DNA from 2 places in the Sporosarcina sp. Y1009 genome. Region 2 is predicted to be linked to the other one. Evidence: riboswitches for the same ligand, from Rfam matches in the RefSeq annotation. Region 2 holds a riboswitch; the other holds the start of a gene.
What was found. A riboswitch is a leader RNA that binds a small molecule or an ion and turns the genes downstream of it on or off. The one in region 2 is predicted to bind S-adenosylmethionine.
Positions count from the first base shown of each region.

Region 1: linked by a shared signal. The riboswitch ahead of AC25Y1_RS17245 (hypothetical protein) and the one ahead of AC25Y1_RS07855 (methionine ABC transporter ATP-binding protein) in region 2 are both predicted to bind S-adenosylmethionine.

Region 1 covers NZ_JBYHFO010000020.1:7,541-24,452, reverse strand. Annotated here, with positions in the region: gene AC25Y1_RS17255 (MetQ/NlpA family ABC transporter substrate-binding protein) at 1-542, opposite strand, end outside; gene AC25Y1_RS17250 (LLM class flavin-dependent oxidoreductase) at 571-1,947, opposite strand; gene AC25Y1_RS17245 (hypothetical protein) at 1,982-2,248, opposite strand; SAM riboswitch class I at 2,377-2,488, opposite strand; gene AC25Y1_RS17240 (DHA2 family efflux MFS transporter permease subunit) at 3,024-4,445, shown strand; gene AC25Y1_RS17235 (FAD-dependent oxidoreductase) at 4,624-6,198, shown strand; gene AC25Y1_RS17230 (protein kinase family protein) at 6,462-7,073, shown strand; gene AC25Y1_RS17225 (MgtC/SapB family protein) at 7,178-7,900, shown strand; gene AC25Y1_RS17220 (hypothetical protein) at 7,938-8,135, opposite strand; gene AC25Y1_RS17215 (DUF421 domain-containing protein) at 8,275-8,937, shown strand; gene chrA (chromate efflux transporter) at 9,018-10,205, opposite strand; gene AC25Y1_RS17205 (tetratricopeptide repeat protein) at 10,509-11,489, shown strand; gene tig (trigger factor) at 11,598-12,884, shown strand; gene clpX (ATP-dependent protease ATP-binding subunit ClpX) at 13,032-14,297, shown strand; gene lon (endopeptidase La) at 14,396-16,723, shown strand; gene yihA (ribosome biogenesis GTP-binding protein YihA/YsxC) at 16,720-16,912, shown strand, end outside.
Region 2 covers NZ_JBYHFO010000005.1:63,546-80,457, reverse strand. Annotated here, with positions in the region: gene AC25Y1_RS07905 (hypothetical protein) at 1-615, shown strand, start outside; gene AC25Y1_RS07900 (hypothetical protein) at 662-1,069, opposite strand; gene dacB (D-alanyl-D-alanine carboxypeptidase/D-alanyl-D-alanine endopeptidase) at 1,084-2,652, opposite strand; gene AC25Y1_RS07890 (magnesium transporter MgtE N-terminal domain-containing protein) at 2,779-3,096, shown strand; gene AC25Y1_RS07885 (RNA-guided endonuclease TnpB family protein) at 3,298-4,518, opposite strand; gene tnpA (IS200/IS605 family transposase) at 4,533-4,961, opposite strand; gene mgtE (magnesium transporter) at 5,072-6,133, shown strand; gene AC25Y1_RS07870 (VOC family protein) at 6,173-6,544, shown strand; gene AC25Y1_RS07865 (sulfite exporter TauE/SafE family protein) at 6,546-7,253, opposite strand; gene AC25Y1_RS07860 (glycoside hydrolase family 3 protein) at 7,491-9,794, opposite strand; SAM riboswitch class I at 10,381-10,492, shown strand; gene AC25Y1_RS07855 (methionine ABC transporter ATP-binding protein) at 10,629-11,654, shown strand; gene AC25Y1_RS07850 (methionine ABC transporter permease) at 11,644-12,306, shown strand; gene AC25Y1_RS07845 (MetQ/NlpA family ABC transporter substrate-binding protein) at 12,347-13,222, shown strand; gene AC25Y1_RS07840 (M20 family metallopeptidase) at 13,243-14,445, shown strand; gene AC25Y1_RS07835 (ABC transporter ATP-binding protein) at 14,863-15,735, shown strand; gene AC25Y1_RS07830 (ABC transporter permease subunit) at 15,732-16,829, shown strand; gene AC25Y1_RS07825 (ABC transporter permease subunit) at 16,830-16,912, shown strand, end outside.

The sequences.
Region 1 (16,912 bases), on a different contig from region 2:
GCTTTAATTTCTAAATTGTATTTGTTTTCAACGATGTCTTTTTCAGAAGCTCTAGATTGATCAATTTCACCTGTAAGTGTAATCCATCCCAAACGTTCCAGCATTTGAAGGGCTCTCGCCGTGCTAACTGGGTCGTTAGACAATGTTAACCTCATTCCTTCTTTTACGTCAGAAACATCTGTATGCTTTTCTGAATACAGTCCAATTGGTGCGGTGGGTACCGCATGACCGACTGCTAGATCTGCCTTATGATCTTTATTAAAAGCCTCTAAATAGACGGATGTTTGAAATACATTTGCGTCAATACTGCCTTCTTGTAATGCACGGTTTGGTTGGATGTAATCATTGAATTCAACCAGTTTTACTTTGTAACCGTCTTTTTCCAGTAATGGAATGATGCTTTCTTTCAGTTGATCTGCATAAGGCCCTGACGTCGCCCCGATTTTCAACTCTTTTTTGTCTCCACTTGCTTCTCCAGAACTGCATGCAGACAGGAGAAGTAGCGTAAACAATGCTAGAAAAGGAATTATGACTTTTTTCATTTTAATGACCACCTTTATAGTTAATGATTTAGACATTGACGAGTGAAAATGTTTTTCCAGGATGATTTTCAGGCAATCGATCGGTTCCAAATAAATTTCCACGCATTGTCGTACTTTGCACATCATCCTTTTGGCGAATTAATCCGCGCGCTTGTAGAACGGGTGTGACCAATTCTGCAAAATCTTTAAAGGATCCTGGTTTAATTGCGTACGTTATATTAAATCCGTCGACATCCGCATCTTTAACCCATCTTTCCATTTCATCTGCAATTTTTTCAGGTGTGCCGACAACAACTGGACCGATACCGCCGATTCCCACAAATTCAGCAATTTCTCGAATGGTCCATTTTTTGTCCGGATCCACTTTTGTGAAAATGTCAACGCGTGAACGCATTGAATCGTTTTCAACAAACTGTAGATCTTCATCTAAATCGTATTCAGATAAGTCGATTCCCGTCCAGCCACTGAACAAGCTCATCGCACCTTCAAGGCTAATATGTTTTTTGTAATCTTCATATTTTGCTTCTGCTTCTTCTTGCGTTCGCCCGACAATCGGAGTGAAGAGGCTATACACTTTGATATCTTCGCCTTTTCTACCAAACTGCTCCGCCTGACCGCGTATTTTATCGACAAACTTACGCGCGATATCAGTTGTAGGCATGGAGACATAGACCCCTTCTGCGTGTTCTGCCGCAAATGCACTTCCTTTTGGTGATAAACCAGCTTGAAAAATGACCGGCGTTCGTTGTGGAGAAGGTTCGCATAAGTGAGCGCCAGGAACGGTGAAGTACTTACCCTTATGTTGAATGTCGTGAACTTTTTCTGGGTCAACATACATTTTTCTTTCTATGTCACGAACAACGGCATCTTCTTCCCAGCTTTGTTCCCATAATTTATAACAAACGTCTAAATATTCTTCTGCAATTGAATAGCGTTCATCATGTGCAATTTGTTCGGTCATTCCAATGTTTATTGCTGCACTTTTCAAATAAGACGTTACAACATTCCAGCCAACACGGCCTTTTGTTAAATGATCTAATGTCGACATGCGACGTGAAAATGTATAAGGATGCTCATGCGTGACAGACGCGGTAATGCCAAATGACAAATTTTTAGTAACTGCTGCCATTGCCGGAACAATGAGCATCGGATCATTGATAGGGGATTGCACCGCTTGCCTAAGACCCGCGTCTCTTTTTCCTTCATAGACATCATACGGACCGAGTACATCTGCTAAAAAGACAGAGTCAAACTGCGCTTCTTCTAATAACTGTGCAAACTCGATCCAATAATTAATGTCCGTGTAGCGATGTGCTTCATTGTCAGGATGGGACCAAAGTCCGGGAGATTGGTTACTAGGGCAGTTCATATCAAATGCGTTTAATAAAATTCTTTTTTTTGTCATTGTAAGTTCCTCCTAATTTTTTGTTGCGTTAACACTAAACAACTACTTCTTGCAGGTTCACATAACTTTCCAACGTATTCGTTAATCCTTCTGGGAAGCGTTGCTTTGTCAAGTGTTCTTCTACATTTGCTGTTATGTAGTGCAAAAACTTCAAAATATGTACTCTTCTGTCTAAAACATCCTTGAATCCATTCTCGTAAAACCATGCGTCGATCGTATTGTAAACACCACGGTTAATGTAGAAAGTTTTTTCGATTTCCCTGACGAATGATAAATCAGGCAAATGAACATCAATAATCATAAAAAACACCTCCTATACACAACACAGCATATTTGTTCCAACCATCCTTCCTTGAAAAAATAAAAACCCTCTACTCATGATGAGTAGAGGGTGAAATACAAAATTAAAAGTTAACTGTAATTTCAGCCGTCTCATCTGAAGAATACGAATGTATTCTACTGAACTTAGCACCATACAATAAAAGATTTGCTGGTTGCTGAGGTTTCAAAGGGTCAGTCCCTCCACCTCTCTTGATAAGCAGCGATACTATTTAGTTTTGAATGTCGATCGAATACCTAGATATTAGCGATCAAACGTTAGATTAGATACTATCTATATTTCTAGAAAGAGTCAAGGGGTTTTGATGAAATAGTCTGATATAAGCGAAAAGTCATGGTAGTCTACTGGATTCTGATTTTAGTGAAAAAACGTCTCTACTATGTAACGGTAGAAAGAAAAGTGGAAATCTTTATGGTTTTTCGACTAATTATTCAAGTTGAAATCATGGGTGAAATGCACTATAAAATAGGACGCATGTTGTTCTATAAGTGGGAGATTCGGTTCTCTAATAGATTCGTTTATTTACAAGGCATTATAGTATTAAAATGTATTGTATTTCTGTATAGTAAATAGGTTAATATATTAAATGAGCTATTATCTTTTGAAGATATTTCTATGCTTGTACAGACAGAATACAAGTCACAATCTCGAATGGGGTAATTACCAAACAGTCGATGTTGAGAAACAGCAAAGAATAAAACAAGATTGATTTAGTTTTTAATTGGAGGAATTATTTATGTCAACAACAGAAAAAAGTCAAGTTATCAAGTCGACCCCCATTTTGCTGTCTTTTTTAATTGCAGGGTTTATTGGGTTATTTAGTGAAACAGCTTTAAACATGGCACTCGGTGGTTTAGTGAAGGAATTCGATGTACCCCATTCCACCGTTCAATGGCTAACTACAGGTTTTCTATTGACCTTAGCGATATTAATTCCTATTTCTGCTCTTTTAATTCAATGGTTTAGTACACGACAATTGTTTATTGCTTCACTCATATTTTCTATTATTGGAACGATTGTTGCAGGATCAGCGCCAATTTTCGATGTCTTGATTGTAGGGCGTGTAATTCAAGCGATTGGGACGGGCTTACTGATACCGCTTATGTTTAATACGATTTTGCTGATTTATCCAATCCATAAAAGAGGAACGATTATGGGCCTAATGGGGTTGGTGATGATGGTTGCACCAGCTATTGGGCCAGCCCTTTCAGGTATAATCATTGAAAATTTAAGTTGGAATTGGATTTTCTGGGTCACGCTACCGTTTCTTGCGCTTGCACTACTCGCTGGTATTATTTATATGCAAAATGTTTCTACGCTTACTAAACCTAAAATCGATATTCTGTCGATTATTTTATCGAGTATTGGTTTTGGTGGCATTGTTTATGGTTTTAGTGCCGCTGGAGAAGAAGGCTGGGGAAGTACCATCGTTGTAGCAACCATTGTAATTGGTCTTATAGCGCTTATTGTCTTCTCCATAAGACAACTTACAATGAAGACGCCAATGCTTGATCTCCGTGCGTTTAAATATCCGATGTTTACTTTGGGGCTCTTGAGCGTCTTTGTTACTTTCATGGTCATTTTGTCTACCATGATTCTCTTACCTTTATACTTGCAGACGGGCATGGGGTTAGCTCCGGTTATAGCGGGACTTGTCCTTTTACCAGGGGGTATCATAAATGGCATTATGTCTCCAATAACAGGTCGACTTTTTGATAAATACGGACCAAGGGGACTCGTTACACCTGGATTTATTATAATGGTCATTATGCTGTGGAGCTTGTCGAACGTAACGACAACAACATCCATATTCATGATCGTCTTCTTGCATTCACTTCTTTTTATAGGTGTTTCGTTGGTGATGATGCCAGCTCAAACAAATGGACTGAACCAACTTCCGAGAGACCTATATCCAGATGGAACAGCTTTGATGAACACATTACAACAAGTATCAGGTGCAATCGGTACAGCCGTTGCCATTACAATTATGTCAGCTGCACAAACGAGTTATTTAAATAAAGTAACAGATCCAACTAGTTTATCGGCAGTGAGTGAATCTTTAACTGCAGGCGTTCAAACTGCATTTATTTTCGGATTGATACTTGCAGTCATTGGTCTGATTATGTCATTCTTTATTAAATCATCACGCAATCTATAAAATCTAAAGAATTGACTATTGTCTCTATTAATCATAAAACGGCACTTGATAAGCGAGAGTAAATGCTTATCAGGGTGTCGTTTTTTTATTTTCCCAGACTTGGTTTGTATCGATTGTTTAGACCAGATGTTGTATGGGAATCCTTCAATTATCCAATTATCGAAATGGAGGATATATAATGACCCAAAACATTGGTAAATTACCAGAGCATCCGGAGTCCTATTGGAGGACGGGTATTGAGTTTCCAGAGTATCCAAGCTTAGAGGATGATCTACAAGTTGATGTCGTGATTGTAGGGGCGGGAATTACAGGTATAACGTCTGCTTATTTATTGGTCAACGAAGGATTGAAGGTCGCTGTCATTGAGGCAGGAAAAGTGATGAACGGGACAACAGGTCATACGACAGCCAAAATCACTGCTCAACATGATTTAATTTACGATGAATTCATTCGCAATATTGGTAGAAGCAACGCGCGTTTGTATTATGAAGCGAATATTGAAGCGCTTAATTTTATCGAAAAAACTGTGAACGAACATAAAATTGATTGTGAATTTAGCACACAGGACGCGTACATATACGCCACTTCGGAGAAATATGCTAAGAAAGTTGAAAAAGAAGCTGAAGCCTACGAAAAGATTGGAATTGATGGTGGATTAGTTGATAGTATTCCTTTCGATATAGACATAAAAAAAGTGCTTGTGATGAAAAATCAAGCGCAGTTTCACCCAACTAAATACTTAGTTCACTTGATTCAATTATTCACGGAAAAAGGCGGGCTTATTTTTGAGAACACAACAGCAGTGAATATTGAAACTGGTGAACAACCTGTTGTGCTGACTCGCGGAGAATTAGCGCCAAAAATTACAGCTAATCATGTCTTGGCATGTTCCCATTTTCCGTTCTATGAAGGACTAGGTCTCTATTCGACAAGAATGTATGCGGATCGTTCTTATGCGCTTGCTGTTAAAGCGAACAAGAAATTCCCCGGCGGAATCTATATCAGTGCTGATGAGCCAACACGTTCACTTCGTTCAGTAAGTGTTGACGGGGAAGAAATCGTGCTTATTGTTGGTGAAAGTCACAAGACCGGGCAAGGAATCGAGACAATGGAACATTACGAGGCATTGGAGACTTTTGGCGAGGAAGTCTTCGGTCTGAAAGAAATTGTCTACCGATGGTCAGCTCAGGATTTAGTGACACTGGACAAACTGCCATATATCGGTGAACTAACATCTGGACAACCGAATATCTTGATTGCGACAGGGTTTCGAAAATGGGGTATGTCAAATGGAACTGCGGCTGCACTGTTGTTCCGGGATATGATTTTAGGCAAGGAGAATAATTTTCAAAAGTTATATTCACCTTCACGGTTCTATGCACATCCGAGTTTGAAAAACTTCTTGGTTGAGAACGCCAATGTTGTCGGACAGTTGATAAAAGGGAAGCTAGATTCACCAAAAACAACACCCGAAGATTTAGAGAATGGTGAAGGTGCCGTTATTACGCTGGACGGGCACAGAAAAGGTGCCTACAAAGATGATGCCGGTAAACTTCATATTGTCCATACAACTTGTACGCATATCGGCTGTGAAGTTGAGTGGAATAATGGGGACCGAACTTGGGATTGCCCATGTCATGGCTCGAGATTCTCATTTGAAGGAGAAGTGATTGAAGGTCCGGCCGAAAAACCATTACAAAAATATGATTATAAAATGATTGACAACTTGACATCGGAAGACTCCGGCTATTGACAGTAAAATCATTGACTCCGAAACAGTCAGCGCTTATACTAAGCCTTACAAATTAAATAACTTTTTACTTCCTTTAAGGGGAGTAGCAGTACAGCAAAGTCGTCAACACAGGGGTTGAACCCTCGGCTTTGTTGGCAACTTTAGTTGTTTGCGAGACCTTACCGATTATTTGGTGAGGTCTTTTTGTATTTTCGAGACGTTAATGGCCAATTATTGGTTATCACGTCTTTTTTTATTTCATATAATATATTGGAGGACAAACCTTGACTACCTATCAAGCACTAGCAAAGACAGTCGTCATTAATAAGAGAAATCGTCTAATAAGCTATGATAATTCTTTAGAACATATCGGGACGGGCAGAAGTGCCTTTGTTTTTAGAATAAAATCATCAAATAAAGCGATGAAAGTATATTTTCCTGAATTTACCTACATCGCGAAGGAAGAGGGGGAAATATATCAAATACTTCAAAACATCTCTTCCTACCCTTCGATTCATGATGCTGGATTGAACTATATTGTCATGGACTATATTAAAGGGCATACACTTTTCGAATGTATTGCACGTAGAAAGCGCATTACAGTAGCTCATATTCAAGAAATTGATTATGCACTTTCATTGGCTCGATCTAAGGGGCTAAATCCTTCAGATATTCATTTACGTAACCTAATTATCACTTCAAGTGGTGAGATCAAAATCATTGATGTGGCACGTTTTCGACAAAAGAAAAACTGCAGGCAATGGCATGACCTTAAAAAAGCATATTATGGGCTTTATCGTAAACGTCTTTTTCCAAAGAAAATTTCTGCAATCCCCTTAAATATCGTAGCTTACCTTTATAAAAAAGGACTTTTACCGGCTTACAATATGAATTAAAAAACTTTGTCTAAATTAATTTCTGCATTAATTCATAAAATAAGTTACAAATCATCTAATAACGGTAATAGTAGGGTATCAGGGAAATGAAAGTGGGGATTATATTGGATTGGATTGCGGATGTTGGGCTTTATCCCGATGTATTAATAAAAATTTCCTTGGCGTTGCTTTTGAGTTTAATCATTGGTGTTGAAAGAGAAATTAAAAAGAAACCAATAGGACTGAAAACTAGCGCAGTCATCGCCACATTTAGTTGTCTTTTAACCATTGTTTCTATAGAATCTGCATATTTAGTACCAGCACGTGATGATATTAATGTAACGATGGATCCACTTCGTCTCGCAGCACAAGTTGTCAGCGGAATTGGTTTTCTCGGGGCAGGTGCGATTTTAAGAAAAGGCAATGATACGATAACCGGTTTAACAACTGCGGCTATGATTTGGGGAGCGGCAAGTATTGGTATTGCGGTAGGCGCAGGTTTTTATATTGAAGCGGCATTCGCTGTTGTATGCGTAATGTTTGTTGTGGAAGTACTATCGCCAATTCTTGGGAAGTATGGTCCAAAGCGACTCCGCTCAAAAGAAGTTCCGTGTATTCTAATCCTGACTGACAAAAAGAGTATACCTGATGTCTTAGTTTATTTAGAAAAGAACAGCATGATTGTGGAACATTTAAAAATCAAACAAATTGTTGATCAAGATCATCTCATAAAGCATGTAATGGATTTAAGATTATCAACTATTTCAGAAAAACCAATCTTTCAGTTTTATAATGATTTAGACGCACTGCCATACATTGAATCTATCGAAATTGAAATTATACAATAGTAAAGGGCAATAGCTAACATGCTATTGCCCTTTACTATTAGTCTTCATCGCTATCATCATCGTCCATATCTAAATCGGTGTCGCTCTCTGGATCAACATCTTTCTGAATTGGATCGTCTATGATGATATCGTCATTGTCGCCATCATCGCTGTCATCACTGCATGCAGAGAGTAGTCCAATCGACAAAACTGCAGCCGCACCTATTTTTATAAACTTAGCTTGTTTTATATCCACAATATCTCCTCCTAATTATTGTTCATACTCTACAACTACCCGAATTTTAAAAAATAAACCAAAACCTATAAAGTTATAATCAGTTTCATGGTGAACTTTAAAGGATATACAGTAAGAACATCAAATTGAGGTGATTATATTGGATTACCTATTAATCGGTTCAAAGCTTGTCATTGGGTTTATCGCACTTATGACGGTGGTTAGGCTATTAGGTAAAAAACAACTTTCTGAAATGACGCCGTTTGATATTATTTACCTTTTGGTTTTTGGCGGAATACTAGAAGAAAGTATATATGATGAAAAAGTATCTATCTTTATGTTGCTATTTGCTGTTACCGTCTGGGCGATTGTCATTTATATCATTGAAAAGTTAGCACAAAAATCAAATCGAATGCGCAAAATTCTACAAGGTGAACCAGATAGAATCATTGCAAATGGAAAACTCAATAAAAAATTAATCGATAAAAATCAATTAGAAATGGAACAACTTAGATCGATGCTTCGTAAGGAAGGGATTTTTTCTTTAAAAGAAGTGAGGGATATATATATCGAACCAGGAGGAGATATGACAGTCAATCAATTTGCAAAATATAAATCGGTTAAAGTTCAAGATCTTAATCTTGATATTGAAGAAGAAGAGCCGACTTATCTACTCGTTGATGAAGGGCAGACAAAAAAAGATATGCTCGAAGCAATTGGAAAGTCGAAACAATGGCTTCTATCTGAATTGGAACAATTGGGTCATGATAACCCGGAAGGACTTTATTACTGTGAATGGTCGACCACTGAAGGTTTTTCGTAATTGCTTATGAAGACACGATAAATTGAATCAAAAAAACAGGCGAAAGAAGATATTCGCCTGAATTTTATGAGACCGTTATTTTATAGAAAAGAAATTAATAACCCACCAATTGCACCTGTAACTACAATGATCCACGGGGGAAGCTTCCAATAAGAAAGCATACTGAACAGAATAGCTGCCAATGCAAAATCCATTGGCGATAAAATTGAACTCGTCCAAATCGGATGATATAAAGCGGAAATCAAGATTCCGATAACAGCTGCGTTTACTCCCATTATCGCACCTTTGATTTTAGGGTTACTTCTTAACTGGTCCCAAAAAGGTAAAGCGCCAATCATTAAAAGAAGAGCGGGTAAGAAAATAGCAATTGTTGCGACTAAACCGCCAACCCATCCGTTCATAACTGTTCCTAAATACGCTGCAAATGTAAACAACGGACCTGGAACGGCCTGAGTGGCCCCGTATCCAGCTAAAAACGCTTCTTCCGTTATCCAACCCGTTGGTACAAATTCCTGCTCCAATAATGGTAAAACAACATGTCCGCCACCAAAAACAAGCGAACCAGAACGATAAAAACTATCAAACATTGCAATCCAATAAGATCCTGTTAACTCTCTAACGAATGGTAAAAGAAAAAGTAGGCCAAAAAACAATGCAAAACAGAATGCAGAGATTTTTTTAGAAATCGGGAAATTCGATTTTGTCTTGTCCAATGCAATTGGCTGGTTATTATATAGAAGAAACCCGATAACAGCAGCGACTAAAATAACACCGACTTGTGTAATTGCTGATTGAGCGACCAGTGTTCCTATCAGTGCAAGTAAGGCAATTGCTTTACGCTTAAGATCAGGCGTTAGATTTTTAGCCATTCCCAAAATGGCATGTGCGACGACAGCAACTGCAACGATCTTAAGGCCGTGAATCCAACCAGCATCGCCGATATTATAGTTGGTTAATAAACTAGCAAAAAGAATGAGGGCGAGGACAGAAGGAAATGTAAACCCGATAAAAGAAACAAGTCCACCAACGACCCCGGCCCGCATAACACCTATCCCGATTCCAACTTGGCTACTTGCAGGGCCAGGTAAAAACTGTGCCAATGCAACCAAATCAGCATAAGTTTTTTCATCCATCCATTTTCTTCTACGGATATATTCTGCGTGAAAATAGCCTAAATGAGCAGTAGGGCCACCAAAAGAGGTTAACCCGAGACGTGTTGATATTAAAAACAATTCCCACAGTGTTTTGAAACGATTATTTTTTGTCATCGCTAACTCCTTTAACTGAAACAATGTTATGAATGGCATTACTATAACATCTTTTCACCCCGAAACTAGATAAAGTAACAATATTTACATATTTTTAACAACAAATACACCTCGACTGTTGATAATGCCTACGCTTGTGGCTATACTAAACACTAATTAAACTACCAGTGCTTATACGTGCATTGAGTTTTACGATTGCGTAATTGGTTTAAAAAAATCGTCTATAGGGAAGATGAAATGTTGTAAATAGCAGATTTCCTTAGTCGTCAAAATGTATTATAATTGAAGTATTGGAGGTGAGTGATGACGATGCATAAGAAATACGGTCGGTTGCGTAAAAAAGAAAATATCATCGTATTCCCAGGAACTTTTGAAAGGTTGGTATCCAGTGGAATCGAATACGTAAAAAACAAACAGTTTGAAAAAGCGGCTGAAGCATTTGACCAAGCCATCTTATATGAACCGGACTATCCTGAATTCTTAGGGCCTTACGCAATAGCATTATACGAAATAAAAGAATTTGCGCGTGCGAAAGAAATCGCCGCAAGACTTCTACATAGTGGTCCAACAAGTTATATCGATGCAATGGAGTTATATCTAACCATTAGTATCCAACTACAAGAATATGAAGAAGTTGAAATGACGATTGATACTTTATTAGAGGAAGGCATCATTCCAAATGAACTTTTAACGAAATTTAATTACCTACGAGAATTGAATAGTAGGCTTTCCAATAGATATCCAGTAGAGGAATCCAACCACATAGAATCCTTATTTACATTCGAAGATTTTTTGAAAATGGATATTTACACACAACAACATACACTTGCTTCATTAGAAGGTACAGATCTTCGAGGAATGATTCCTGTGCTAGAAGATATTGTTGAAAGTGTAAATTTATCGCCGCTTATTGTTACATTCGGATTAACATTACTTCAACAATCGGGTTATTCAAAAGAAGTCACGATTCAAAAGTTTGGTGAAGAACAAGTCATCATTCCAGAACAAATGACTTTACCAGGTCAAGATCCTTTCACGACAAAAGTTTTATCAGAGATAGAAGATAGATACCTTCAAGATCCTTCACGGTTTGAGATGGCCAAAAACTTAATCGAAAAGTTTTCTATTACAGCGTTTCCTTTTACGTGGGGAGCGTATACTGAAGAAGAAGTGGCGAATGCTTATGTACAATACATAGAATGCTTATTTACGGGGGAAGAATTGCCGAACACTATGCTTCATTCTTTCATCAAACGAATTGATGAAGAATCTAACTTTGAGTAAATAGTAAAATTGTTGAAAGATGAAGGCTTTATGCTATACTGAAAGAGTTGTTAAAAAGTATATACATGCAAAAATAGATTCACCAATAAGATTCGGAGGTTTTTTAATATGACAGTTCAATGGGAAAAAGAAGAAGGAAACAAAGGTACACTTACAGTAGAGGTGCCTGCTGAAAAGGTAAAAGAAGGTCTTGATAAAGCATTTAAAAAAGTTGTTAAAGATGTAAACGCACCAGGTTTCCGTAAAGGTAAAATGCCACGTCAAATGTTTGAAAAAATGTACGGGGTTGAGTCACTTTATAACGAAGCACTCGATTTCATCTTACCTGAAGCATACAGTTCAGCAATTGACGAAGCAGGAATCGATCCTGTAGATCGTCCGGAAATTGATATCGAGCAATTGGAAAAAGGTAAATCACTTATTTTTAAAGCAGTTGTAACAGTTAAACCTGAAGTGAAACTTGGCGAATACAAAGGCCTTGAAGTTACACGTCTAGATACAACGGTAACTGATGAAGATATCGAACAACAATTAAAAGACAGCCAAACAGCTTATGCAGAACTCGTAGTTAAAGAAGACGGCGAAGTTGAAACTGGCGATACTGTAACACTAGACTTCAAAGGATTCTCTGACGGAGAACCATTTGAAGGCGGAGAATCAGAAGGATTTGAACTTGAAATCGGATCTGGTTCATTCATCCCAGGATTTGAAGAGAAAATGGTTGGCATGAAAGTCGGCGAAGAAAAAGAAATCGAAGTGACATTCCCTGAAGAATACCACGCAGCAGAACTTGCAGGTAAACCAGCTGTATTCGAAGTGAAAGTACATGAGATTAAAGGGAAAGAAATTCCTGAACTTAACGACGAACTTGCAAAAGAAATTGATGAAGAGGTTGAAACACTTGACGAGCTTCGTGAAAAACTAAAAGAAAAAACGACAACAGAAAAACTAAGTGCTTCTGAAACAGCACTTCGTGATGATCTAGTCGAAGCTGCAGCTCGTAATGCAGAAATCGATATTCCAGAAGCGATGATCAACTCAGAAGTTGAGCGCATGATGGAAGAGTTCGGTCAACGTCTAGAACAACAAGGCATGAACCTTGAACTATACTTCCAGTTCTCTGGACAAGATGAAGAAGCACTTCGCGCACAAATGACTGACGATGCACAAAATCGTGTTCGTGTTTCATTAGTTCTTGAGGAAATTGGTAAAGTTGAAGAAGTTAAAGTAGAAGAAGAAGACATCAATGCAGAACTTGCAAAAATGACTGAGCAATTCGGTATGGACGTTGAACAGATTAAAACAGCACTTGGTGGTACACAAGTTTTAGAAAACGACCTTCGTTTCAATAAAACAGTTGAACTGCTTGTTGAAAATGCAAAGATTACTGAATAATAATTAGCAATAAGGACAAGGTACGGTATATCGTACCTTGTTTTACATAGTGAGAATATTTTTCGATATAATGGTTTTATGAATACTAATTAGTTGATAATACGTCTAGAGTCTTGTAATATTGTCACTTGAATAGGGGTGAGCATGATGTTCAAATTTAATGATGAAAAAGATAACTTAAACTGTTCGTTTTGTGGAAAGTCACAGGAGCAAGTACGTAAACTTGTTGCTGGTCAAGGGGTTTATATTTGCGATGAATGTGTTGAACTTTGTGCTGAAATCGTGGAAGAGGAAGTTGGCTTAGAAGAAGGCTTTGAGCTGAAAGATGTTCCGAAACCAAGAGATATACAAAGCATTCTTGATGAGTACTTAATTGGACAGGATAGAGCTAAGAAATCACTTTCTGTTGCTGTCTATAATCACTATAAGCGCGTAAATTCTGGCAGTAAAGTTGATGATGTAGAGTTAGCAAAATCCAACATCGTTCTAATCGGACCAACTGGTAGCGGTAAAACATTACTTGCACAAACACTTGCACGTATATTAGATGTTCCATTCGCAATTGCAGACGCAACGTCACTTACAGAAGCAGGATATGTCGGTGAAGATGTTGAAAATATCTTATTAAAACTTATCCAAGCAGCTGATTATGATGTTGAAAAAGCAGAACGCGGTATTATTTACATCGATGAAATCGACAAAGTAGCTCGTAAATCTGAAAATGCTTCGATTACACGTGATGTTTCAGGTGAAGGTGTGCAACAAGCGCTCCTTAAGATTCTTGAAGGGACAGTAGCAAGCGTTCCACCACAAGGCGGACGTAAGCATCCTCATCAAGAATTTATACCAATCGATACAACGAATATCCTCTTTATTGTAGGAGGCGCATTCGATGGGATTAATGAAATCATCAAACGTAGAATGGGTCAAAAACTAATTGGTTTTGGATCGGATCCAAATACTGTGGATGAAGAAGAATCAGTTTTATCTAAACTAATTCCAGAAGATCTACAAAACTTCGGGCTTATTCCTGAATTCATCGGACGATTACCAGTTCTTGCAAGTTTGGAACCGTTAGATGAAGAGACGTTGTATCAAATATTAACAGTTCCGAAAAACGCGATTGTTAAGCAGTACCAAAAAATGCTTGAACTTGATGATGTAGTGCTTCGTTTTGAAGAAGAAGCATTGCTTGAAATTGCAAAAGCTGCGATTGAGCGAAAAACGGGTGCCCGTGGATTACGCTCGATCATTGAAAACATTATGCTTGATGTAATGTACGAACTACCATCTCTCGAAGAAGTAACTGAATGTATCATTACGCGCGATTCAGTAATCGGAGAAGGCAACCCAATCTTATTAAGAGATGATGGTTCTGAATTTGTATTATTGAATGGAAAAACCTCAGCGTAAAGCAAAACGGTTGAAGCTGGCACCAAATGCGTATGTACACTTGCGCTTTTCGGGGTCAGCTTTTTTCCATCTAACTAGATAATGGAGGTGCCATGGACGTGAAAACAATAACAAGGAATAGTGAAATTCCATTACTACCACTTCGCGGTGTGCTCGTCTACCCAACAATGGTTTTACATATTGATGTTGGTAGAGATCGTTCCATTGCTGCAATTAATCATTCCATAAAAAAAGATAGTATGATTTTTCTTGCGACACAAAAAGAAGAAGCGATTGAAAACCCGACACCAGAAGATTTTTATGATGTCGGAACACTCGCCTATATAAAGTCGATGACTGAATTGCCGAATGGAACGTATCGTGTCTTAATAGAAGGCATTGACCGTGCGGAATGGACAAAGTATGAAGAAAAAGAAGAGTTTTCTGTCGCGAGTATAACGAGTATTCCTGATAAATTCGACAATGACGTAGAAATGGAAGCGTTAATGAGAACTCTTCTGTCTTATTTTGAGAAATATTCAAAGATTTCCAGAAAAATCAAAAAAGAAACGTATGAATCTGTAGCTAAGATTTCCGAACCCGGGCGTCTTGCAGATACAATTTCGTCCCATTTACCTTTAAAAATCGAGGCGAAACAAGAACTTTTGGAGTTAATCGATGTTAAGAAACGCTATGAATGGCTGATTGGTCAATTACATAACGAGCAAGAAGTTCTCGAATTAGAAAATAAGATTAATGCACGCGTGAAAGAAGCAATGGAAAGAACGCAAAAAGAATTTTATTTGCGTGAACAGATGAAAGCAATTCAAACCGAACTTGGCGACAAAGACGGAAAAGGATTGGAAGTTGCTGAGCTTCAAGAACGGATTGACAAAGCGAATATGCCTTCGGGTGTTAAAGAAACTGCAGAACGTGAATTGGAACGATACGAAAAAGTTCCAGCGGCATCTGCAGAAAGCGGCGTAATTAGAAATTATATTGAGTGGCTTGTTAATTTACCTTGGTCTGATGCAACAAAAGATCAACTTGACATCAATCGTTCCGAAGAGATTTTAAATCGGGATCATGAAGGTCTTGAATTAGTAAAAGAGCGAATTCTTGAGTTTTTGGCAGTTCGTCAACTAACGAACTCATTGCGTGGGCCGATTCTATGTTTAGAAGGACCACCAGGGGTCGGTAAAACTTCACTTGCTCGTTCAATTGCTGAATCACTTGAGCGGAAATTTGTTCGAATTTCTCTAGGTGGTATTCGTGATGAATCAGAAATACGAGGCCATAGACGTACTTATGTTGGTGCTATGCCTGGGCGAATCATTCAAGGGATGAAAAAAGCTGGAAAAATAAACCCGGTGTTTTTACTAGATGAAATCGATAAAATGTCAAATGACTTTAGGGGAGACCCATCTTCAGCGATGCTTGAAGTGCTCGATCCTGAACAAAATGCGACATTTAGCGATCACTATATTGAAGAACCTTATAATTTATCAGATGTTTTATTCATCGCAACAGCGAATGATTTAAGTTCAATTCCTGGACCACTTCGCGATCGTATGGAAATTATCTCCATCGCAGGGTATACAGAAATTGAAAAAAGTTCAATTGCAAAAAATCATTTAATCCCAAAACAGATGAAAGAGCATGGGTTAACAGGGTCTCAACTAAGGATCAATGATGAAGCCATTTTAAATATCATTCGTTACTACACAAGAGAAGCTGGCGTTCGTAGTTTAGAGCGTCAAATTGCTGCGATTTGTAGAAGAGCAGCAAAACAAATTGTCACGAATGAAAAGAAACGGGTTATTATTACCGCAAAAACCCTCGAAGACATTCTTGGTAAAAAGAAATTCAGATACGGACTTGCAGAGTCCGAAAATCAAATTGGTGTTGCAACTGGATTAGCTTATACACAAGTAGGTGGCGACACCTTGCAAATTGAAGTGTCATTGTCACCCGGTAAAGGGAAACTGATTTTAACGGGTAAATTGGGCGATGTCATGAAGGAGTCTGCACAAACCGCTTTATCTTTCGTCCGTTCGAAAACAGAGGAGTTTGGCATAGATCCTTTATTTCACGAAACATGTGATATTCATATCCATGTTCCAGAGGGGGCAGTTCCAAAAGAAGGTCCATCAGCGGGAATTACAATTGTCACAGCTTTAGTATCGGCTTTGACCAAACGCAAAATTCGCAGAGAAGTGGGCATGACGGGCGAGGTTACACTGCGCGGTCGAGTACTTCCAATCGGCGGCGTAAAAGAAAAAACATTAAGTGCGCATCGTGCTGGATTGACGACGATTATATTACCACGTGATAATGAACGGGATGTTGAAGATGTTCCTGATAGTGTTCGCGCGGAATTATCGTTTTTATTCGTTAGTGACGTTGAAGAAGTGCTTAAAATTGCATTGGAGGCGTCAGCCGAATGAAAGTAAATCAAGTAGAAATGATCATGAGTGCAGTCAGACCGGAACAATACCCAACGGAAGGCTATCCTGAATTCGCACTCGCAGGTCGTTCAAATGTAGGTAAATCTTCATTTATCAATAAAATGATTGGCCGAAAAAGCCTTGCACGTACGTCATCAAAACCAGGGAAAACACAAACCTTAAACTTCT
Region 2 (16,912 bases):
CTCTCTACATCCATTTCTCTCTATTATTTCTCAAAGAATAATTCATGTATGAGAAGTGTGCCTTATTATAATTCGTTTGTTTTTGAGGAGGTTCCAGTAGATAATAATTTTTTTATCGCTAAGAATTTATCATCCGAGGAAGTTGATGAGAAGGATTACAAGCGTTTTAAAGATACGACGGATGCGATGAAGGAATTTGGTGATTATGTTCCATTGCCGAAGGATGAACCTTATTTTGTCGAGTGTACTTTTGGTGAAGTGAAGTACGAGGACGATGAGCCGGTTGAGTTTACACATTTCGTGCTGAATAATGATATTAAAGTCGATTATGAAAAGTACGGTAAAACTGAGTATGATAAGCAACTTCATTATGGTCGCTATTATTATCGTGTGAGTAAAGCGCCATTTGACTATTCTCTTGTGTCGTCTGAACTTGACGACGCGCGGGACATCACTTTTGATGATGGTACATCCGCATTGGTCTATAACAACCTTGTTGAGTGGCATGATGATAAGTATTATTATCAATTCTTTTATCCGAGTGAATTAAACTCGGAAATTCTCGCCTACATGGCGAACTCGACGCGTCATAATATAAGCAAATTTATCAGGTAAACATCAAAAGCTGTTCAACATCTATAGGTCATGGATGTTTGAACAGCTAATTGCTTTTATCCCAAAAGCGAGAAACAATGTAATCCACGATGAAAAACACACCGCCACTTTCCCCACATAATAAAATAAACCATAGTTCAATGCTACTAACCTCATGATAGATTACTAGCGAGAAAAGATTTAGCGGAATAAAGAACAGGAGGCCAAATCCGATATGGTAGAGTAACGACCAACCCTTAGCATATTGTCTATGTTTCACACTAAGCCATTCAGATATGCTAGATGTTAGAATGCCATACACAAACATCGGCGGGAATACATGAATCGAATAAATAAATAGATATAGACCGAAGTTCTCCGATTCAGGTCCATCTCTTACATATGTGATTGTGGCTAGCACTAACACAATAATAATTGACGCTAAAAGGGCGGATATGATTTTTCTTGCTAACATAAAACTCCCCCATATTAATCCCGTTTATAGTTCGCAATAATCACCGCAACTTCGTCTAACAATCCGTATGCAGTATCGTCTAGATGATTGTTTATGATGACAGAAAAGATGAGGGTTTCACCGTCTTTTGTTTCCGCGTACCCCGCCAAAGAAGTAACACCGTTTAGTGTTCCAGTTTTCGCTTTGACCTTGCCTTCTGCGGCTGTATCTTTCATGCGATATCGTAATGTTCCACCGACAAATCTTTCTTCAACTCCCGCGATAGGTAATGAATTCATGAAGTCATCGTACCAGGGTTTAGTTTGTGCAATATATAAAAGGTTAGTTACTTCATTAGATGTGACGAGGGTTTTATGGGACATCCCTGAACCGTCGCGCAGCAATATGGTGTTCATATCAATCCCTATGTCAGCGAGTGTTTGATTCATCGTCGAAAGTCCTTTCGTCCAACTGCCTTCGCCGCCGATTACTCGTCCTATTTCTTTGACGAGCACTTCCCCGTGTCCGTTATTGCTTAATTTCATAAAAGGTGTGATTAGTTCTTTCAAAGGTATGGACTGTTTAGTGGCCAAAAGAGTTGCGCCGCTAGGAACTGTGCCAGTTCCGACTAGTGTTTCGTTTGTCAATTCGATGCCTTTTTCGTCTAGTACGTGTTTGAATACATTCATCGTATAATTCGCTGGTTCCCAAACGGATGCCCAGGAACGATTTTGTTTGAAGCCTATTGGAACTGTTCCAGTGACGATGACCGTATTTGAACCGTGTTCGCGCTCTGCTTTAATGTAAGACGTTCCATTCTTCGCAACAGTTTTTGTTTTGTTGACAGTGGTCAAATAGCTGTTTTCTGGAACCATTCGAATCGTCCCGGCTTCACCAACTTTAGTTGCTGGATAAACGTCAACGATAACTGTTCCTGCGTCAAAATCGTCGTTCGGAGAGAGTGTCAACCCTGAAACTTGTGCGCCCGTGTAATACGGCTCATCGGACCAGTTTAAATCTTGAGAAAGTCGGTCATCATCGTACCATGTATCGTCTCCGAAAAGATCGCCTGTTATGGTGTGAATGCCTTTTTCTTTTAATTCATGAGCAAAATCGATTAAGTCGTCTTTCGTTAATGTCGGATCGCCTAGTCCTCGTAAGTAAAGATTCCCTAGAAGTTCTCCGCCCTTAATTTCCCCATCGGTGTACAGTTCTGTTTTAAATGTGTGATCTAACCCAAGCGTTTCAAGTGCCGCGACTCCGGTGAAAAGTTTCATGAGCGAGGCTGGATGGACTCTTGTATCGCCTAAATTTGTGTACAGGATTTTCCCGTCGGTTGCTTTTCGAATGCTGATGGAAGTTGTTGTTCCGTCTAGCCTGGGGTCATTTAAAACAGTTTCTATTTGCTCCTCTAATCCAGCATCATTTTCAATTATTCTTTTTTCCATGGCTTCGTTTGGTTTAATTTCTTTAAAAACGAACTCTTTAGAAGAAGGCGATGCAACCTCTACTTGGTCGAAAGGATTTTGGCTAACTGGGACGTTGACGACAACCAGTAGAAGTATGAAAACAATGATTGATTTTACTATTCTTAGATTATCCAACTGACTGCACCTCAGCATTCATTCAATTTATGAAGACAATATCAAGGTTTTTAACTGGCTCTTTTAGGGCAAATTAACAATAGACAATAAAACAATTCTTTTCTAAATAAATAAGGAGTGTTGTGAGTGATTAACAAAATTGAAGAAGATCAAGTTGCAATTGGTTTAATTCAACTATTGAAAGACGGGAAGAAAGAAGAGTTTCAAGATGTTATTAAAGAACTTATACCTTATGATGTTGCACACCAATATAAGGAATTGCCCGTGAAACGCCGGCCACTTTTTCTTGAATATTTGGAGTTGGAGCAGCTGGCCTATCTTTTGCGGTACCTCACACGAGATGAACAACTCCATGTCATTGAAGTCCTGAAAGCTGATCGTTCAGCGGAACTCTTAGACCTTATGAAAAATGATGAACTTGCAGTCATGTTGACAGGATTTTGAACCTCCCACGACTGTAGTCACGAGATTCCAATGTCAAAAGACGTTGAAAGCCCGGTGCCGTTGGATTCCTGCTTCATCGAGAACTGCGTTAATTGCAACGTCTAACACTCTCTCCATTGCTCCTTTCCTAGCGAACAAACAGCCCCCCTTAGGTGCTGACAGGCACACCCCGCAGTTCCTGCGGTAGTTAGAATCTTTAATTTAGATTTCTGCCAACATACGAATGCCTTCCTCTTTTATATTTTTAGCGGCATTTACATCTCGGTCATGTTCCCTCCCACAATTCGAACAGACCCAAGTTCGATCAGAAAGGGATAAAAGCGTATTTTTCTCTCCGCACCCATTGCACTTCTTTGAGGAGGCAAAGAAGCGGCCAATGAGCACAACCTTTTTGTGGGCCCAATCTGCTTTATATATCACGAAAGTTACGAAAGTAGACCAGCCCACATCAGAAATACTGCGTGCCAATCTACGATTCTTGATCATACTTTTGACATTCAAATCTTCCAACACGATAACTTGGTTTTCATTAACGAGTTTTCTAGATTCTTTATGCAGAAAGTCCTTGCGCATATTTGTGATCTGTAAGTGTAGTTTCGCGATTTTTTTTTGTTGTTTTTTATAGTTTACAGAACCTTTCATTTTGTTTTTCAAGCTACGTTGAAGCTTTGCCAGCTTACTCAAGGCATTCTTCAGGTGCTGCGGGTTCTCGACCTTTCTACCGTTTGAATCGATTAGAAAATGCGTTAAACCTAAGTCGCAACCAATGACTTCCTCGCTTGGAATCGTCGACCAATCAACCTCTTTTTTAAGTGGGATAATTTCTTCGATTCGTAATGAAATATGGGTTTGCTTGCTACCGTGAACGGTTAGCGTAGCCGCTTTCACTTTTCCATTGAAGCCATTTTCTTGAAACGATGCGATTTGCCCTTTTGAAAACCGGACGTTTACCCATCCGAGTTTAGGTACTTTAATGCGTTGTTTTTCAAAGTCAATCGCTAGATTTCCATTGGTTTCTTTTGTTGAATAACTTTGTTTAGATGTATGCTTGGACTTGAATTTTGGGTAGCCGTTTTGTCCTTTGAAGAAGCGGTCGTAAGCGTCATCCACTTGTTCCATGCCGCACTCTAATGCGAATTTATCGGGTTCAGACAGCCATTCATACGCAGGACTCTTTTTTAAAGCAACAAAATCTTTTTTGAAAGCACTATAACTGATGGCTCTCTTCGTCTCTTTGTATGTTTTTTGTTTTTCAGCCAAATAAGCGTTATAGGCGAAACGAGCACAACCAATTGATTTAACAATCAGTTCGTGCTGCGCCGGTGTTGTAATCGCACGAACTTTCATGCCGTAAAAACGTAATTTCTTGCCTTCTTTTTCAAGTTCTTGATTACGTTCTACGACAGTTTTTCTTCGAGCCATAACGAACACCTCCCTTAGTTTTTTGGTCTGCCACGCTTTCTCGGTGCGGTTTGTTGTCCTTGAATATAAGCTTTAATTTGCTCATCCGTTCGATCACTCACAGTACAAACGAAATACGATGGATTCCAGAGATGTCCACCCCAGAGCGTATTTTGCAGCTCCGGGAACTCTTTAAAAAGAAAGCGGGCACTGTTTCCTTTTAACGCTTTCATTATATTTGGAATGTAATGTTGTGGGGAACATTCGATTAACATATGTATATGGTCGCCATCCGTTTCCATTTCAACGATTGTAAAAGCATGTGTCTTGGATTGTTGGATTAAAATCTCTTTCAAGCGGGCTTCCACTAAGCCATTCAGTATGCTTTTTCTATACTTCACACACCAAACCATATGGTATTGAATACTGTACACATAGCCTCTACCTTTTCTAACATTCACTATTATCACCCTATTATAATAATAACATGTGCAATTTTTAATAGATAACTAAAACCATTTTAATTTGTTTAGGATCTAAAAAAACACCCTATCCCACGACTGAAGTCACGGGTATGCGGGTGCTAGTCAAATCAAGTGATGCCATTGATAAACTCATTAAGAAGATGAAACACGAAGAGTCCACTGCGATTCGTAGGATTCTTTCATACCCCGAAAAGTCTGCCGGCCGCGCGATGTCTGACCGCTTTGTTTGGATTGACAAGTCATACACAGTTAAAGAGGCCACCCAAAAACTGAAACATTTCTCGGACCTAGCGGAGTATTTAAACTACCTCTACGTGATTGATCATGAACAAAAACTTGTCGGTGTTGTTTCTTACCGTGATTTATTGCTCGCGGAAAGTGATATTGTCATTGAAGATATTATGGTCAAGAATGTTATTAAAGTAGACGTCTTAACGAAACAAGAAGAAGTTGCGAAACTCATTGCTAGACATGATTTTGTTTCCATTCCAGTTGTGGTGGAGGGTAATACATTGGCGGGAATTATAACAGTTGATGATGTTGTTGACATTATTATGAGAGAAGCAGATGAAGATATCGGAATGCTTCTAGCTTCAGGTAAAGACATTGACTTTAATACGCCGCCGTTCATTGCAGCCTATAGACGACTTCCGTGGCTCATTTTACTATTATTTATCGGTCTTGTTTCCGGAAGTATTATTTCAAGATTTGAAGCAACACTCGAAGCGGTTGTCGCTCTGGCTTTTTTCATGCCCATGATTGCAGGCATGACTGGAAATACAGGAACTCAATCGCTCGCCATCGTTGTGCGCGGATTTGTGACTGAGGACCTGAGTGCAAAGAAAACGATTAAACTGATTTTCAGAGAATTTTTTGTCGGCATTATTATCGGTGTCACTTGCGCAATCCTCATTTCAATTATTGCTTATGTTTGGCAAGGCAGTCTTGTTCTTGGGTTAGTTGTCGGTGCATCCTTGCTTGTTACGCTCATTATCGGGACGCTTGCGGGAACGATTATCCCGCTTATCTTACACAAGTTCAATGTGGATCCTGCGGTTGCATCAGGACCGTTAATTACGACAATCAATGATATTTTATCACTTCTCATATACTTTGGCATTGCGACGATGTTTATTTCCAAACTCATGTAATAAAACAATTGAGAAAATAGTGCCAAAGGGGAAATTCATATGACGAAAATTAATGGAATCGGTCAAGTTGCAGTGCCTGTCAAAGAAATTAATCGCGCAATTACTTTTTACCAAGATGTTTTAGGTTTGCCGCTATTATTCAGCACCGATACGATGGCGTTTTTTGACTGCGACGGCGTGAGACTTCTCCTTAGTCTCCCCGAAAAAGAGCAATTTGGGGCGGCTAGTTCCGTACTTTATTTTAATGTTGATGATATTCATGAGCATTATGAAACGTTGAAAGCTAGGGATGTTTCATTTCTGGATGAACCGCATGTTGTCGCAAAAATGGGTTCATCTGAAACATGGATGGTGTTTTTCAACGACACCGAAGGCAATACACATGCTTTAATGAGCGAAGTCACGGTATAAGTTATTGAATAATTAGATAAACCCCGGTAAACAATAAAATCACATAGGTAAAAATCCGAAAATACGTTTGATTGATGCGGTGGAATAGAAGTTGTCCAAAATACAATCCTAAAACGACGAGGGGCAATCCCATTCCGCTCGATGTCCAAACGGTTTTATTGGTCCCGGCAAATAGTACTTGAATGATGAGGCTAATTGAATAAATAAAAAGATAAAATGCTAATGTCGTAGCACGCAATTGCGCTTTTGGTGTGCCTGTTCCTGAAAAATAGAGGAGTAAAGGCGGACCGGGCATACCAATTCCCGTCGTTAGCAAACCGGATATTCCTCCTATATAAAAATCGCGACGTTTCGTCATTTTCAAGCGATAATTTAAAATAAGCAAAAGTGTTAACGTTAAAATGACTACGCCAATACCTAGTTTCAACTTCTCCGTTTCCGCAAATAAAAAGATCAGAATCCCGATTGGCAACCCTGGTAAACTTCCAATAATGAATCGTTTTAGTATGCCCAAATCGATATCTTTGCGTATTTTTCTAATAAGCGCAGCAGAAATGACAAGCGATAATACTAAATTGATTTGAATGGCTTCTCTAGGTTCAAAAATCAACAATAAGAACGGCGTTGCCATGATGGAAAAGCCAAATCCCGTGCTTGTTTGTAAAATAGACGCAAATAATATAATGACAACAAATAACAAAACAGTCACTTTATTACCTCCTCGTTCATAGCATACCATTTGGGGCGGATAATCCACATGCGAAATGGGAGACACCAGTTCCAAGTATTTTTCTGTAATAGCTATCAAGCATACACAAAAACCCCCGATTCTTATAGGTTAGTAGTTTCAAACTGACTCTACTACACCAAGCATCGAGGGTTTCTTCTGTATTATAAATTATCCTGAGTTATCATTTTTCAATGGTTTTTGTACACGTTCCCTATCCTATTCCCAAAGCTCCAATAACTCCACTGCCCCTACTCGAAGTTCTTCATAAGCACTCGCGGATATTTTGCCTTTTTCGTATTGTTGTTCTAACTTTTTAATGAATTTCTTCACATGCTTAACAACTTTCTCGGCATTATTTTGAGTTTCGAATTGTGCAACTGGATTCAATTGAGCTTGTAGTGAACGAGCGGCTCCGTGGTTAGCGAATTGACCGTCCTCTTCCAAACGATCAATTTCTTCAATTAAATAAGAAGCGCTTACATAAGATAAACCATAGCCTAACGCATAATCGTCACCAACAGCGTTTGTATAAACATAGTCAAATGTTTCAGCGTATCCAGGTACATCAGATGCGTTATTTTCAACCGCTTCTTTGTCAGCTGGTACCGTGAATGGTAGCTTTCCAGTTGGGTTAAATTTACCGCGAATGATGTCCACGATAGCATCTGGCGTCGTATTGAATGTAGCTAATACGGCATCTGCACCCGGCTCAATTTCATTGATCAGCCATGGATTGGTCATATTTACGCTTAAAATCGTCGTCTCTACTTTTTCTTGGATCTCAAGAATGCGTTCCGAATCAATTCCGGTATCAGAATCCTTAATCAGTTCAATAGACGGCGGATCATCTTCCGTGTCATCTTCTCTCCAACTTAAAGCTGGCATCACGGAGATAAAAGCGTGTGTAGCTTCTTCGACAGTATCGACGATTTCAATTAATGGATCTGCCAGCGCAATCGATGCTTTCAACCCTTCACTTGATGCTGCTGCAGCTTCTTCATCTTCCTCAAAGACTTCTACATAGAGCTTTACATCGCCTGCTTCTTCATCTGTAATCGGTAAAACTGGTCCTGTTTCCTCATTACCATTGCGTAATAGCACGATGGACTTGCGGTGTGCTTCATCTGCCAATGCTTGTGATTCAGGATTATCAGCGATTTGCTGTGCGAGTTCAGGATCTACATATGGATTTTCAAAAAGACCCAAGTCATACATCTCGGTGAGCAGGAAGGTAATCGAATGGTTGATCACTGATTCTTCTACCAATCCTGTTTGAATCGCCTCAATCAGTGGTGCAACATCCGTGCCACCTGAGAAAATGTTTGTTCCAGCGTCGATTGCTTTTGCATAACGCTCAGGTAAAGTGAGATGTTCCACACCCCAAGGACGATCTCCATCATTAATAATGCCGGTATCAGAGTTTACATAGCCTTCGAATCCGATTTCATCGCGAAGAAGACCTTGAAGTAACCCTTTATTATAAGCAAAGGCAACTTCTTCAAATTGCTGATCTTCTGTGTACCATAAATGCTTCGGAAGCTGATCTGCACTTCCTTCATTTACCGGTTTTGCATAGTAAGGCATGATAGATGCCGTGCCTGCTTCAACTGCCGCTAAAAATGGTGGCAGGTGATATGTATACAAGCTTCCTTCGGTTGGATACACATTTGTACTTCCCCATTCATGATGAGGGTCTGTACCTTCTAATCGCGGACCGCCACCAGCAAAGTGTTTAATGGTTAGTGCAACACTGTTTTCGTCTAATTCCTCACCTTGAAAACCTTCAACGATTGAAGTGATCATGTTGGAAATTAGTTCAGGATCTTCGCCAAATGTACCATCCGTACGTGTCCAGCGTGGCTCAGTCAGCACATCTGCCATATAGCCATAAAGCTTATGCATCCCGGTTGCGCGCCATTCTTTGGCAGCAATTTCGGCAAACTCCTTCACAAGCTCTGTATCCCTTGTCGCAGCAAGACCAAGCTCGCCCGGCCAAGTCGATAGTTGTCCACCAGCTTCTGCATGACCATATGTCTGGTTCGGGTTCACGTGGTTACGCGGATTGGAAGTCATCACTACCGGAATCCCCAAACGAGAAGCCTCTCCTAGTTCTTGAAACTCATTATTTCGAGACGCAAGATCCCGCGGCTCTGGATCATCACGAACGATGAAGTTACGTAAATTTTTCTCTTGAAGAGTTAAACGGCTGGAATCATTATTAAACGAAGAAATCAGCATTAATCCTGCTTTTTCTTCCACAGTCATTTTAGAGACCAAATCTTCTACCCGTTCTTCAACAGGAAGTCTCCAGTCCTCGTAACGATCCAGTTCGCCATTTGCATTCAAATCCCTGAATGCTTCTCCATCTACTTCAATAATTTCCTTTACTCGGGTTTCAACAGTAGTAGTAGATTTTTCAGCATTTGCAATACCCGATGTCGGAGCTACGGGGGAAAATACTAACACAGCAACTAACATTAGAATTACACTTTTAGATAAATAACTAGATTTAAAGTTCATTTTTTTGCCTCCTTAGATATTATTGTAACTTTAAAAAAACTGCCACTTCTGATAGCGATTACTGATTTTCTCATTCCTTCCTGTATCCCCCCTCACCCATTAAAGCGCTTTCATATTTACGATACAGATACGCTGGTAAGTTAGTTTGGCTAGCAATCAAATAAACTAACTGCATTCATCGTAGGTGTAAGTTGTTTATTTTTCAACACGTTTTCTGCCTTTTCTAAAAAATGAGTCAAATGAAGTGATGCTTCCAACTAATACCAAAGTATTACAAAAAATGAAATAAATTCTACTTTATTAAGATTATTCGTTATAAAAACAACCTTTAGCACAAACAAAAATAGACTTTCTTCCATATAGGCACACAGACCCAAAACCAATATTTACTTTTCAAATTAAAAGTACACATAGCTTTTTCGGACAAATAGGTCATATTTAACAGACTTGAATCAAGAAATTTACTTTCATTTTGACTGCGGTAATAATTCGAATAATTTTACTTCAAATATTTGATTGACTTATACTTCTTTTCGCTCTAAAGTAAGGATTAATTCTTGCGACAATTGAATAGCAAAACATCACTTTCTTATCAAGAGAGATCGAGGGACAGGCCCTATGACATCTCGGCAACAGATTCATGACGAATGAATACTGTGCTAATTCCTGCAAGTGCTTCGGCATTTGGAAGATGAGGACGAGATGGTTTCTTACATACTAGAAGCCCTCTTTTTTCTTATCGAACGATGATAAGTAAGAAGGGGCTTTTTCTTTTTTCACTGATGGCTGAGATGTTGTGAACGCGGAATAAGAGTTTTATCAGGAGGTTTTGACATGATTGAATTTAAAAATGTCTCGAAGACGTTTAGTCTTGGAAAACGGGAGGTGCACGCGGTTAAAGATGTTTCCCTCTTTGTTGAAAAAGGAGAGATATACGGCATTATCGGATTTAGTGGTGCTGGAAAAAGTACGCTACTGCGTTTAGTAAATATGTTAGAGCGTCCAACAGCTGGTTCTGTTTTCATCAACGAAATTGACGTCAGTACATTATCAGCGAAAGAACTACGTAAACAACGCCAAAACATCGGCATGATATTCCAAAACTTTAACTTGTTTAACTCAAGAACAGTTTCGGGAAATATCGCTTATCCATTGAAATTAGCCGGCGCATCAAAACAAGACATTCAAGAGCGTGTCCAAGAACTATTGGCTTTCGTCGGGCTATCTGATAAAGCGAAAGATTATCCAGATCAACTATCCGGTGGACAAAAACAACGTGTTGGGATTGCCAGAGCACTCGCCAGCTCCCCAGATATTCTAATTTGTGATGAAGCAACATCCGCTCTAGACCCTGACACAACTGCTGATATTTTACGGTTACTCAAAAAGGTCAATAAGGAGTTCGGGATAACCATTCTCCTTATCACACATGAAATGCATGTCATTCAATCAATTTGCGACAATGTAGCGGTCATGGAAGAAGGCGAAGTGATTGAGTCTGGAGAAGTTTTCGAAACCTTTACCGACCCACAACATTCGACTACGCAGCGCTTTATCCAATCCATCCAACAGGACTTGCCTTCGGAAAAGCTTTTGAACGAATGGCGATCAAAAGGTGGTACCCAGTTATACCGCGTTATTTTTAAAGGCGATATTGCAAGTAACCCTGTACTCTCGCAAGTAACTCGAAAACATGGCGTCGATTTCAACATCGTCTACGGCTCGGTTCGAGAGTTACAAGAACGCTTTTTCGGAAATCTGCTGGTTTCGTTTGAAGGCGATACGGAAGCGATTCAAAAAGTATTGCAGGAACTTCAAACGATCGTTGAAATAAAGGAGGTCATTAAAGATGAAAGTTGATTGGTCCACGTTTTGGCCACGTATTGTAGAAGCGACTGGCGAAACGCTCCTCATGGTGATCGCCACACTGATTTTTGGTTCAATTATTGGAATCTCGCTTGGCCTACTATTGTTTGTGACAAGAGAAAATAACATTTTAGAAAATAAAGCTGTTTCACGGATATTGAATATATTTATTAATATCATTCGACCGATTCCATTTATCATCTTCTTGGTTGCCATTTCACAACTTACGAGATTGGTAATGGGTACCACCATTGGAACGGCGGCAGCTATATTCCCGATGACCATAGTAGCCAGTTTCGTAGTTGCCCGAGTCGTAGAGAATAACTTGGTGAGTATTGACCCCGGCGTAATCGAGGCTGCACAAGCTATGGGAGCTAGCCCGTTACGAATTATCTTTACAGTCCTTATTCCAGAAGCGCTTGGGCCTTTGATTTTAGGATTAACTTTCGTTTCAGTCAGTCTCATCGATTTCTCGGCAGTTGCGGGAACGGTCGGTGGCGGTGGCCTTGGACATATCGCTATGACTTATGGTTATCAGCGGTTTGATGGAAGTGTCATGATTGTAACGGTTGTTATCCTTATTGTGATGGTACAAGTTGCACAGTGGATTGGAAATACGCTTTCTAAAAAGATTATGCGTCGTTGATTAAAAAATAGATGAACTTACATAAAAGGAGAAGAGAAAAATGAGAAAATTATTGATTTTATGTTTAGCGATTGTAACTGCAGCTATATTAACGGCTTGTGGTACTAAAGAAAATGCCGGAAAAAATGCTGATGGTGAAAAAACAGTTAAAGTGAAAATCGGCGTCAATGGATCAGACGGTGCTCAGTGGCCAATTCTGAAAGAAAAAGCTGCGAAGGAAGGCATCGAAATTGAACTTATTGAGTTCGCGGATTACACTTTGCCAAATAATGCACTTGCACAAGGCGATGTTGATTTAAACGCATTCCAACATTTTTCTTTCTTGGCCCAATATGTAAAAGAAAGCGGAAATGAACTTGTTCCAATTGGCTCGACAATGTTTGCACCACTTGGCGTTTACACTGAAAAAATAAGCGATATTTCTGAGATCAAAGAAGGAGACAAAATTGCAATTCCTGATGACCCTTCAAACCAAGCACGTGCACTACGCTTACTTGAAAGTGCTGGACTCATTAAGCTAACTGATGACTTTGGATTATTTGGAGACCCGAGTAAAATTATTGAAAACAAATTGAATTTAGAAATCATTCCAATGGTCGCGCAACAAACGCCTCGTTCATTGCCAGACGTGACTGCTGCTGTTATTAACAATGGATTTGCTGGACTAGCAGGATTTTCACCAGGCGAGGATCCAATCTTTAGAGAATCTGTCGATGATGAAAATATTTACCCGTATGTGAATTTAATTGCAGCAAGCGAGAAGGAAAAAGACAATAAAACATTCAAACGCATCGTTGAGTTATATCAAGAAGAAGATATTGCAAAAGCTGTTGAAAAAGATACAAAAGGTGGATCTTATCTGATTAATTTAACGCAGGAAGAAATTGATACATTATTTGAAGACCTTAAAAAATAATTGAACTGGGGGCAATCATAATGAGCATTGTAAAAGAAGAGACGAACGTATTATTCCAATCTATCGAAAACAACCGTGCGTTATATATTCAAACGAGTCAGGATATCCATGCAAAACCGGAAATCGGAAACGAAGAAGTGTATGCGAGCGCTAAACATGTGGCATTGTTGGAAAATGCCGGGTTTGAAGTGACAACAGCGGTTGCTGGTCATGAAACTTCGTTTTATGCAGTGAAAGACAGTGGAAAAGAAGGTCCGACAATCGCTTATCTTGCTGAATATGATGCACTTCCAGGGTTAGGTCATGCATGCGGACATAATATCATCGGAACAACGAGTGTCGCAGCGGGGATTGCACTCGCTGAAGCGCTTCCTGAAACTGGCGGACGCGTCGTCGTTCTTGGGACTCCTGCTGAAGAAGGCGGCCCAAATGGTAGTGCAAAGGGGAGTTTCGTCAGACAAGGCTTTTTAAAAGATGTTGACGTTGCACTCATGATTCACCCATCTGGTAAAACTGCAACAACAGGCGAATCACTTGCTGTAGATCCACTTGATTTCCATTTTTACGGAAAACCTGCGCACGCATCAGGTTCACCAGAAGCAGGCATTAACGCGTTAGATGCTGTTATTCAACTGTTCAACGGCATCAGTGCACTTCGTCAACAATTACCGTCTGATGTTCGTATTCACGGCATTATTACACACGGAGGCGATGCACCGAATATTATTCCCGAATATGCATCCGCACGCTTCTATATTCGCGCTGCATCATGGCAAAAAACAGTCGAAGTATCTGATAAAGTTCGGAACGTCGCTGAAGGGGCTGCGCTTGCGACAGGTGCAACCGTCAAAATCGAACGCTTCCAGAACGAAGTAAAAGATCTTGTCCTTAACTCGGTTCTTGATAACATCTTGGATGAAGAACTTTCCGCACTTGGCGAAGTAGTCCATACCGAAAAGAGAGAAGGTAAAGGCTCGACGGACGCAGGAAACATTAGCTACGAAGTGCCAACTGCACATCCGTATATCAAAATCGGACCGGATAATCTTGTTGCGCACACTGATGAATTCAGAGAAGCCGCGAAGTCAGAACAGGGTGATGAAGCTTTAATTACTGGCGCTAAAGCTTTAGCGTCAACAGGGCATCGTTTATTGACAGATTTTGAATTGCTTCATCGCGTGAAGAAGGAATTTGAGAGAGCTTTGGCTGCTAAGGCGGAATGATGTGAGCGGCGGCTTTAGTCGTTTACCGAAGCTTATAATTTCGCAATTTAAATAACATCATATTTGACCATCAAATGGCACTATAATTCAAAAAACTGAAAGACTCTTAAACTAGAGTCCTTCAGTTTTTTTGTCGCTTTTTATAGAGTTAGATTTAATTGCCTTATGCTAATGGCATCCGCCTTTAAATATATTTATATATTATTCAATCCTCATTTTTAGCAAATTTTGTATATTATCTGAATATATGATACTATTAATTAAAATAGAGAATTTATCGATGAAGTAAACTATGAAAATAGTTTCATAAGCTTATTTGCGTTGTTATTCGCCTTTGTTAAGTTTTCCTGTCTAAAATGCATTAACAGCAAGTTATAAAATAACAGAAAAGTTGGTGGGATTTTGTCTATTTTAACTGTGCAAAAATTATCGAAACGCTTTAAAAAGCAATCCGTCATTAATGATATTTCACTTACAATTGACACGCCGGGAATATGGGCACTGATTGGTCCCAACGGTGTTGGAAAGACGACATTACTAAATCTAATTACGAACTTAATCCCTGCTAGTTCGGGAACTGTGCAACTAGTTGGCAAATCCAATAAAGATTACTCTGTTTTTAAAGAAGTATCATTTTTACAAGATAATACGGTATTATTTGATTATTTAACTGGGTACGACCATTTAAAATATATTTGTGATGTTCATAACCTGCCTAAAAAGCGGGTTCAAGAAATTGCGACGTATGTCGGAATGGAAAATTATTTAAAAAAAACGGCCGGAGATTATTCGTTAGGGATGAAACAACATCTTCTTTTAGCGATGGCGATTGTCAATAAACCCCAACTATTACTGCTCGATGAACCATTAAACGGATTAGATCCTACGAGCGCAATTTTAATAAGAAAAATACTCGTAGAGTTGGCGGAAAGTGGTACGACAATTATATTATCCTCCCATAACCTGGCCGAAGTAGACCGTGTAACTAAAAACATTCTCTTTTTAAAAGATGGCAAACTAATCGAAGAAGATTTAAGTGATTTCGAGCAAGTCTATTACCATTTTGAGGTGGAAGACAAAGGACCAATGAAATCGATTTTCTCGTCAAAATCCTATCTTTTCTCTGAAACTGAACAAGGTTTTACCGTGCAGCTAAATGATGAAGGCTTCCAATCATTAATTGATTTATTTAGAGACTCGGATGTTGATATTATTGATATGCAAAAAGAAGTCGTAGGTTCGGAAAAACGGTATGAGGAAATATTTGAAATAGCAGGGCCGACAAAATGAAACTTCTCTTATTCGAATTCAAAAAGATGATTCGTACGAAAACCGTCCTTTATTTATTTCTTTTTACTGCGCTTTTCATAGCGGGTATTTTCCTCAAAAATATCATACAACAAGATTCAATCATTCCTAAGAAAGTAACCTACTTTTCAGAGTTCTCCTCAGAAGTCAGTTCGAATAATTCAGGAGATCTGGAGGATTTAAAGAAAATCCATGACCCTGAAATTGAGGCAAGACTGGAAATTGGTAATCAATTATATGGATTGATACGTGAATTAATACAGGCAATTGAAACTGAGGAGTCAACACAAGAACTTCAACTTGAGAATGATGTATACCGAATGGCGATGACCTATAAAGAAATGGAAGGACAATTTTCTCTTGGTCAGATAGAAATCGATGAGACCATCCTGATTAATGAAGAGTTGCAGCGAGTGGGGTTAAAGAAAGAGGATTTCGATTTGTCCATAGAGGGGGCCGTTTTTCTTAAAAAAGTTATGAATTTAGCCATCACCCCTATCGGATTTCTTATCGTATTGCTTATTTTAGGTACATTTATTACGAGAGAATTTGAGGATCATAATGCTCAACTTATTTTCACATTACCAATTCCCAAGTGGAAGTACATAATGACAAAGTTTAGTAGTTTGTTCATCGTCTTTATTGTTTGGATATCATTTGTCATTTCGCTCGCTTACCTACTTCCATCCATTTTTTCTCAGGCCGATAGCAACTTCTTTAAGTATCCACTTTTAACAAAGGCCGATCAATTAACGACTATCGGGATTTACTTGAAAGAAGGTACTTTAATCGCAATTTGCTTCGCTCTCTTTGCGGTTGCCTTATTATTGTTTCTTAGCTTCTTCATTCGACATACAATTATCACTTATGTTGCTTTGTTTATTTTCTTTATAGGTGGTTGGATGATGACTTCGAATGACGTTACCCATTTTATCAATCCTTTTGTTTATCAAGAGATTGAAACTGTTCTTATTGCGTTGCCGACCTATTATCCGGGTGGACTTGCTGTGCTTATTATAAGTGCACTTGTCCTTTTACTCCTTACGATCAGCGTCACTGAGAAGAGGGGGATATAAATGAAGCATTTTCGATTTGAATGGAAAAAGTTAACGAAACAAAAAATGATTTGGGCAACTGTTCTATTGTCATTTATCGCAGC